DNA from 4 places in the Pseudoalteromonas sp. AOP31-A2-14 genome. Region 3 is predicted to be linked to each of the others. Evidence: predicted binding sites of a transcription regulator. Region 3 holds the regulator's gene; each other region holds the start of a gene.
What was found. Region 3 encodes sigma-54, which starts transcription at its own class of promoters, with help from an activator protein. Its sites were predicted from a motif close to GTTGGCACGNNNNTNGNNT; they were not measured.
Positions count from the first base shown of each region.

Region 1: the regulator sigma-54 is predicted to act here: its motif matches at 1,322-1,340, upstream of ACT3S9_RS13635 (BON domain-containing protein).
Region 2: the regulator sigma-54 is predicted to act here: its motif matches at 1,058-1,076, upstream of ACT3S9_RS00700 (DUF4168 domain-containing protein).
Region 4: the regulator sigma-54 is predicted to act here: its motif matches at 1,355-1,373, upstream of ACT3S9_RS11605 (DUF1328 domain-containing protein).

Region 1 covers NZ_JBQSXI010000001.1:2,939,172-2,941,377, reverse strand. The annotation lists gene asd (archaetidylserine decarboxylase) at 1-636, shown strand, start outside; gene ACT3S9_RS13635 (BON domain-containing protein) at 717-1,286, opposite strand; gene ACT3S9_RS13630 (LiaF domain-containing protein) at 1,595-2,206, shown strand, end outside.
Region 2 covers NZ_JBQSXI010000001.1:160,660-162,865, forward strand. The annotation lists gene ACT3S9_RS00695 (YaeQ family protein) at 1-431, opposite strand, end outside; gene ACT3S9_RS00700 (DUF4168 domain-containing protein) at 648-1,022, opposite strand; gene ACT3S9_RS00705 (sensor histidine kinase) at 1,191-2,206, shown strand, end outside.
Region 3 covers NZ_JBQSXI010000001.1:459,571-461,776, forward strand. The annotation lists gene ACT3S9_RS02110 (PTS sugar transporter subunit IIA) at 1-204, opposite strand, end outside; gene hpf (ribosome hibernation promoting factor) at 209-496, opposite strand; gene ACT3S9_RS02120 (RNA polymerase factor sigma-54) at 525-2,018, opposite strand; gene lptB (LPS export ABC transporter ATP-binding protein) at 2,080-2,206, opposite strand, start outside.
Region 4 covers NZ_JBQSXI010000001.1:2,509,776-2,511,981, reverse strand. The annotation lists gene recO (DNA repair protein RecO) at 1-71, shown strand, start outside; gene pdxJ (pyridoxine 5'-phosphate synthase) at 91-822, shown strand; gene ACT3S9_RS11610 (hypothetical protein) at 902-1,093, opposite strand; gene ACT3S9_RS11605 (DUF1328 domain-containing protein) at 1,143-1,313, opposite strand; gene ACT3S9_RS11600 (OadG family protein) at 1,849-2,088, shown strand; gene oadA (sodium-extruding oxaloacetate decarboxylase subunit alpha) at 2,105-2,206, shown strand, end outside.

The DNA of each region.
Region 1 (2,206 bases), 2.5 Mb from region 3:
CCGCTCGTTGAAGATAAAGACATTATTAGCCAGCCTGTTGATGGCGCAATTAGTCAGTTAGGTGACATTGTTGATGGACAGTTAATCCAAGCTAAAGGCCACAATTACAGCTTACAAGCGTTATTAGGTGGTAATGAAAAAGACAGCGAGCCTATGCTTGGTGGTAAATTTGCGACTATTTATTTAGCGCCGAAAGACTATCACCGAATTCATATGCCGATTGATGGCACGCTGAGTAAAATGATTTACGTGCCAGGTGATTTATTTTCTGTAAACCCATTAACAGCACAAAATGTCCCTAACCTATTTGCGCGTAACGAGCGTGTTGTGGCTATTTTTGATACTGAAATTGGCCCATTAGCAATGGTCTTAGTTGGTGCTACAATTGTTGCAAGCATTGAAACTGTTTGGGCGGGTACTGTCACGCCACCGGCAGGTAAAGATGTATTTAGCTGGAACTACCCTAAATCAGGCGAACAAGCTATTACGCTTAAAAAAGGTGAAGAAATGGGGCGCTTTAAATTGGGCTCGACAGTGGTGCTTGCTTGGGGTGCTAATAAAGCGGATATTTTAGACTCAGAGCAGCCTGAAACAGTGACCCGCATGGGTGAAGCTTTTGCTAAAATAGTTGATTAAGGTGTTTGATCTTAAATAGACAGCCGTTAAACATAGAAAAGCCCAGCAATACTGGGCTTTTTGATAATTTATAACTTAAATTATTCAGCAACAACAGTCAGTTCATCAACTACGCTGCGAACATCTTCAGCATTTTTGGCAATTTTAACCGCTAATTGTTTTTCAGCATCTGATTTAACAGAACCATTAAGTGTTACTACACCATTGTCGGTATCGACATCAATGTCAGTGCCACCCACTTCTGAGGTAAATAAGTAACGAGTAGTGATCACCGTGCTAATTTTAGCATCTGTTAAATCACTTTCTGAGTCGTCCATCTCTTTATCCATCGCAGAATTTGCTGTTTTAGCGTCTTTAACCACGGTAAGTTGATTATCAATATCACTAACGCCTTCAAGGCTTAACACTAGCTCTTCAGCCAATTCTTTATCAAGGTCGTTATTTACTTTACCCGTTAAAACGACTTCGCCGTTTTTAACATCTGTATTGATGTCAAAATTATTTAAGTTGGTATTCATTAGCAGAACGGTTTCTGCTTTACCATCAATCCACGCATCTTTACTTTCATTTTCCCAATTACTAGCATTTGCACCCATAGCTGTTGTACCTAGAACTAATGCGGCGATCATAGACTTATTAAATGTTTTCATAATCTCTCTCCTTCTGATTAAAGACAGTTATATCTAAGCGAATAGCATGCCAAGATTATAATTATTAATAATCAGTAGGTTACGGTTTAACTTTAACAGTGAATAATATCTTTGGTAATTATTTACAGACGGACAAGTAATTTATTCAGCTAATGTAGAATTGACTATAAAATAGCATTTTTTATTAATCTATCGTTAATATAACTAATGATTATAATTACATTTAAATATAATTAGCTGATATTATTAGTAAAAAAAGTGGCGTGAGTATTGCTTTCTAGTTTGTTAAAAATATATAAGGAATAACCATGAGCGTAAAATTAGCAGATCGTCCCATCGAACAAGTGCGAGAAGAAGTGATAGACCAGCTGATCTATAACTACAGCCATGCAGTGATCTCTGCTGATGCATTTGAGCGACGCTTAGATAAAGCCATGGAGGCTAGCAATAATGAAGCACTGATTGGTTTAGTCAGTGATTTAGAACTAAAAGTAGATAAAAACTACCATAGCGAAAAGCATGCGCAATTTACGCCAAACTATAGCCACAACAGCACAGAAGAAACCCTACAGCTACGTAGTATCTTAGGTTCTAACGAACGTAGCGGCCAGTGGTTAGTGCCCAAGCATATTTACCTAACTAACGTGTTGGGCTCTATTGAGCTTGATTTTACGGATGCTATTTTTGAACACCAACACGTCACTATTCATGTGCGTTGCGTATTAGGCAGCGACGAAATTTATGTACCTGAACACGTTAATGTTGTATCAAAAATATTTAGTATTATAGGCAGTGTTGAAAACAAATCGGTCTCGCTTAATAAACGTCAAGGTCCGACGATTACCATCGAAGGCGAGGTGATATTAGGCTCAGTTGAAATTAAAATAAAACGTACCATTAAAGAAAAGTTTGTCAGTTTT
Region 2 (2,206 bases), 300 kb from region 3:
TCTGCTAGTGATTGTGTTGCAGCAAAGTCTAAACTAAAAATGCTCAAATTTTTAAAGTCGTGCAGTTTTTGTTGATATTTTTTCCACCAAACTGCCTGGTTATTTTCACCATAAGTATACAGCACTACATTTTTAGATTTATTACAGGCTTTTTTAACGCGTTTTTCATCAGGTAAACCTAGCTCAACCCATAGTTCTATTTCATTGCTATAATTTTTATGCCAAATTTCAGGCTCATCGTCAGCAGATAAGCCTTTAGTAAACTCAAGCCCTTCACACACATTTAGTGCATAAGCAAGTAAACGTACCATTAAGCGTTGTGCGTTTTCAGATGAATGCTGCGCCAACGTTAAATTAAAGTCTTGGTAAAGGTGGCGGTCCATATCGCTTAGCGATAATTGCGCTTTGATGATAGTAGATTTAAGAGCCATAGCGACCTACTTGAAAAAAATTTGCGTCAGTATAGCGCAATTTTCTTTGCAGATTATGCTTTTAAATAGATAACTATAGTAAGAAGGAAAAGGGATGAAATAAAGAAAGCTTAATCGTATTTATAGCTCGTGACTGAGCATATTAAGCTTTTATACAAATAGGCGCGTGTTAATGCATATAATCTGCATCAACACACGCTGCACTTTTAACGTTAATTATTCGCTATCACGTGACATACTTAGTATGCGGTCACGTAATTGCTCATCTTGTTGCGCTTGTTGTGCAATAACGCTGTATTCTTCAACACTTAAACCGGATTTTTTTACCGCTTCAAGCATTTCACTTTGTGCTTGTTGCTGAATTTCCTGCGCTTTCTCGGTATCTTCAACGCCCTGAAATTTAGCTTCGTACTTGCTATTTATTTGACTGATTGAGTCCATAGCCATACTGAATTTTAATAATTTAGCGTCACTCATCTCAACCGATTGCTGTTGCATTTGTTGTGGCGCACCTGAGTTGGCATTGGCCATACCTGCAGCAGTAGATAAAGATAATGCGGCGATACATAGTGCAATAGTGTTCTTTTTCATAGATGTTACTCCTTTTAGTTGAGTTCATTAATAGGGTGCGAAGAGTGTGCCAACTTGTATGTTTTAGTTAAGCTGTTGATTTTAATGTTTTTGTTGTTTGCTTTATATAGTGTAACTTTATTGCAGTAAGGTTGTTGTGTATACTATTGACACACATTAGGAGGGGTTGTGACAAATTTAACCAGTTTTCGCCATTTGCATCGTGGTAGCTTGCAACGTAGCTTATTGTTTTTTGTTGTATTACCTATGTTATTACTAGCCGGGTTAGCCATTCGTTTTGGCTTGACGTTCACCAATGAGTTAGTCACAACGAGTATGCGTACAGATTTAGAGCTAATAGGGCGTGCCATACGTATACCTATTAGCGACGCGTTATTAAATCAAGATACAGATGCTATCAATGCGCATTTGGAGTCGGTATTTACTATTGGTCGAGTATATGGTGCTTCGATTTACGACGTTGATGGTCGATTAGTGGCTGCCACTGGAGTGATTGAGCGTGATTTAACCGATAGTCAACTCGCCTCAGAAGTCGTGAGTACCGGCCAGCAGCAGGATGGTTATCGCTCAGTATCAGGACAATCCTTATTTTCTCATTTTTTACCAATTATTAATCGAAGTGGTCAAATTCACGGCTTATTACAAATTAGCCGTAAGGCTAGTGACTTTGAAAAATCACTGGCAAAATTGTCTACTTTAGCTTGGCTAAGTTGGCTGGCTTTGGCGTTACTCAGTTTATTAATAATGTGGCGTGGCCATAAACGAGTGATTGGCCATCCAATTAATGAACTAGTCACCAGTATGCGCCGTGTTGCCAGCGGCGATAGACGTTACCGGGCGCCACCACAGGGACCTATTGAGCTACAAGAGGTAGCTAAAGGGTTGAATCATATGCTTGATGAAATCAATACCACAGAACGGCAACTTAAAGAGCAAGAAACTATGGCTGCAATTGGCCAGGTGGTCAGTGGTGTGGCCCATGAATTAGGTGCCCCATTGAGTGTCATTGATGGTCGTGCACAACGGTTATTGCGCCAGCATCCAGATGCCGATAGTCAACGGCAATTAAAGGCTATTCGTGGGCAAGTTTTACGCCTTAATCACATGGTAAAGCAACTACAAGCATTCGCACATACGCCCATAGCAAGTTGGCAGCGTATTGCTTTATTATCACTGCTGCAGCA
Region 3 (2,206 bases):
GCCATGAGGAATAGCAATACCTTTACCTATACCTGTACTCCCCAACTTTTCGCGAGTCAACAGCGCATTAAGTATATCTTGCTGGACTAAATGCGGTAACTGCTCGTGGGCTAGCTGGCTTATGAATTCAATAATGCGTTTTTTGCTATTAAAAAGGACCGCAGCTTTACTGCAGTCCTGACAAGTAAGTGAGCTTAATTTCATAGGATTAATGTCGAGCAATCTTCTCTTTGTGTTTGATTACTTGGCGGTCTAGTTTATTTATAAGTCCGTCAATCGCGGCGTACATGTCTTGGTGCTGTGTCGAAGCGAACAACTCCGCGCCACTGACATGTAAAGTGGCTTCTGCTTTTTGCTTTAGTTTTACTACATCAAGAATGACATGCACATTGTTTATATGATCAAAGTGCCTTTCTAGCTTCGCAAATTTACTATTTACATAGTCTCTTAATGAATCAGTAATATCTACATGGCGACCCGTTAAATTTAATTGCATAAGCATTTTCCTTCTGTGTGTTAACGCCTTAAATCAAACTTTTTCTTTGGTTCGATGGTGGAATAGCAAGCGACTCGCGGTATTTTGCAATGGTGCGTCTAGCCACTTTTATTCCTTGCTCTGCCAATATATCTGCTATTTTGCTATCACTCAACGGTTTCGCTGAGTTTTCTGCGCTGACTAGCTTTTTGATCAGAGCACGAATAGCTGTTGATGAGCATTCCCCCCCATTTTCGGTGCTTACATGACTTGAAAAAAAGTATTTCAACTCAAAAATACCGCGTGGAGTATGCATATATTTTTGCGTAGTTACTCGCGAAATTGTTGACTCATGCATTTCCACCATTTCAGCTACATCATTTAAAACCATTGGGCGCATAGCTTCGGGTCCATGTTCAAAAAAACCTTGTTGTTGCTGCACAATGCAGTTAGTTACTTTTAATAAAGTATCGTTACGGCTTTCTAAGCTTTTAATAAACCATTTGGCTTCTTGCAGATGAGAGCGAATGAACTGGCTGTCACTGCTTGATTTAACAGAGCGAGACATTGCCGCATACTGGCTGTTTACACGAATTTTTGGCATGCTGTCGGGGTTAAGCTCAACTATCCAGCGGCCTTTTATTTTCTTCACTGACACATCAGGAATAACGTACTCAGATTCTTCACGCACAATGGTATCAGCCGGCTTGGGATTGAGACTGTGAATGAGCGTCATAACCTCTTTAAGCTCGTCTTCTTTAAGCTTAGTCTTTTTCATTAAAGTACGGTAATCACGACTGGCTAATAAATCGATATGATCAGTTAGAACCTTTTTTGTCTCGCTAATCCAAGGGGTTGCGGGATCAAATTGATTTAGTTGAATACATAGGCATTCAGGTAAGCTGCGTGCGCCGATGCCGATTGGGTCAAAAAGTTGAATTCTCTTTAACACAGCTTGTATTTCATCAAGTTCTATTTCTTCTTCGCCGCCTTGATTCAAGCTTTCTAATAAGTCTTCACAACTAACGGTTAAAATACCTGATTCATCGATGCCTTCAACAATAGCTAAAGCGATCGCCTCATCAGTGGGACTAAATGGCGTTAACTGTAGTTGCCACATTAAATATTCGTGCAGTGTTTCTGTTGATGCACCTTGATAAATAGATTCATCTTCAGGCATTGGCCCTGATGACGAATTAGGGGCTGCACTCATGTACTCATCCCACGTAACGTCCATTGCCATTTCGTCACTCACGGTTTCTTTAGTTAATGCTTCTGAGCTTTCTTGTTCGTATTCGCTTGAGGTTTCGTCTGGCGAAGCGCTAACCGTGACATCATCTGTATCTTGCTTTTGTTCATTTTTACCAGCATTTTCGTCACTAAAATTTTGTTCTTCAACCTCAAGTAATGGGTTGCTATCTAGCGCTTCTTGTATTTCTTGCTGGAGATCCAATGTACTAAGTTGCAGCAGGCGTATCGCTTGTTGCAGCTGTGGTGTCATTGTAAGTTGCTGGCCCATGCGCAGCTGTAATGATTGCCTCATGTATCTCTAACAATCCTTTTTAAAATGTTGTCATAATTAATACTAGCAGATGCTAGTCGATTTAGAGTCTAAACTGTTCACCTAGGTAAACATCGCGCACTGTTTTATTATTTAATACGTTTTCAGGAGTGCCAGATGCAATTAGCTCCCCATGAGAAACAATGTAGGCTTTTTCACAAACATCAAGG
Region 4 (2,206 bases), 2.1 Mb from region 3:
TAAGCCGTTACTTAATGAAACCATTATTAGGTAGTAAGCCATTGAAAAGCCGTGAGCTTTTTATTAAATAATTTAAAAACAGGTAAAAACATGAAAGACATTCTTTTAGGTGTAAACGTTGATCATATTGCTACTTTACGCCAAGCTCGCGGCACTAGTTACCCTGATCCTGCACACGCTGCAAGTGTGGCAGAGCATGCGGGGGCGGACGGTATCACTATTCATTTACGTGAAGACAGACGTCATATTCAAGATCGTGATGTGTATGTTATGGCTAAAACTATTCAAACTCGTATGAATCTTGAAATTGCGGTAACCGATGAGATGATTGATATTGCTCTTGAAATACAGCCTGAATATGTTTGCCTAGTGCCTGAAAAGCGAGAAGAGCTTACCACTGAAGGTGGTTTAGATGTGGCAGGAAATCTTGATAAAATAAAAGCAGCTACTACCAGGCTTAGCAATGAGGGCATTAAAGTGTCATTATTTATTGATGCAGATAAAGCCCAGTTAGATGCCGCAAAAGTGTGTAATGCCCCTTATGTTGAAATTCATACTGGCGCTTATGCGGATGCACAAAATGATGCTGACACACAAAAAGAGCTTGAACATATCCGCCAAGGTGTAGAGTATGCTGCTAGTATTGGCTTAGTCGTCAATGCAGGCCACGGACTGCATTATCACAATGTAAAACCGATTGCCGCAATGCCCGAAATATATGAACTAAATATTGGCCATGCAATTATTGCTCGCGCAGCCATTGATGGTTTAGACAAAGCCGTGCGCGATATGAAACGCCTTATGCTTGAAGCAAGACTTTAATTAAGTATAAGATAGGTTTAATTAATAACAAAAAAGCGACCCAATTGGGTCGCTTTTTTAATTTTAAACTAAATTGCTATTAGCAATTCGTTTCTTCAGCATTCATGCCTTCTTTAGCTTCTTCACAGGCGTCTTCAACACCATTTTGCACGTCTGTTACAGCTTCATCAATGCGCTCTCCGGCATCCTCAGCATGGTTATCTTCACAACCCATAATAAAAAAACTTGCGAATAATGCGATAACACCTGCTTTAATTGTTGATGATTTCATAATGTAATTCCTTGTCGAAGGTTAAAAAGATTAATAAGTTAATTAGTATCTAGGGTTTTTTTCCTCGTAAGGCACCAGAAACTAATGAAATAACTAATAGTACTAAAAATATAAAAAAGATTATTTTTGCTATTCCTGCAGCAGCACCAGCGATACCACCAAAACCTAACACTGCAGCGATTAACGCAATAACTAGAAACGTAATTGTCCAGCGTAACATTGTATTCTCCTTGGTTCATCTAAATCGTTCGTATCATTGATAAGCGAGTTACGTGCCACTTTTTAAGTTGTTGATTTTTATTGTTTTAATTTATTTTCCAAGCTGGGTATATTTGAGTGTTACGTAATTTTTACGACTTGTCATGTAACTTATTCATACCATTAATGTAAGTTATGGCGCAGAGAGTTTTATACGTAAATAAGCGTATAATATCTATTTTATTCTTGGTAAGACCAATTTCATGTTAAGTTAACTTTCTTTATAGTGCCATTATTTTAAAGCGCTAAATCTCACATGTTTTTTCGCTTTTATAATTATTATCTATATCGAGTGCTTTTATCGTTTAAGTCCTATCGGTTTTCATTGTTATCAACAGTATTAAGTTAAATATTGATATGTTACTTTAGTAGTAATTGGTTATACCATTTGACAAAGTGCTAGACAATAAATAGAGCTTTGTTATGATTAGTGCATAAATATTAAGTATAATCGGATTTTTATTTAATTGTTCGGTTGAGTTATCAAGGGGAGCAAGATGGATGTAGGTGCTTTACTTACTACCGCGGCAAGTTTAATGCTGACAGGCATGGTGGGAGTATTTCTTTTTCTTTCGTTTTTAATTTGGGCTATTTCACTTATGTCCAAAATAGCTGCGCGGTTTGAAAATCCCGTTGCGCCGCTTGCTCGAAAGGCGTCAATTCAAGCAAAGGGTGTTCCTAGTGAACATGTTGCTGCGATCAGTGCGGCCATTGCTCAATACAATAACAAACAATAATTCTAAGAGGTAATTCATGGCTAAATTAAAACTGACAGAGCTTGTACTACGTGACGCACACCAATCATTGCTGGCTACACGTATGCGCCTTGATGACATGTTACCAATTGCGAGTAAA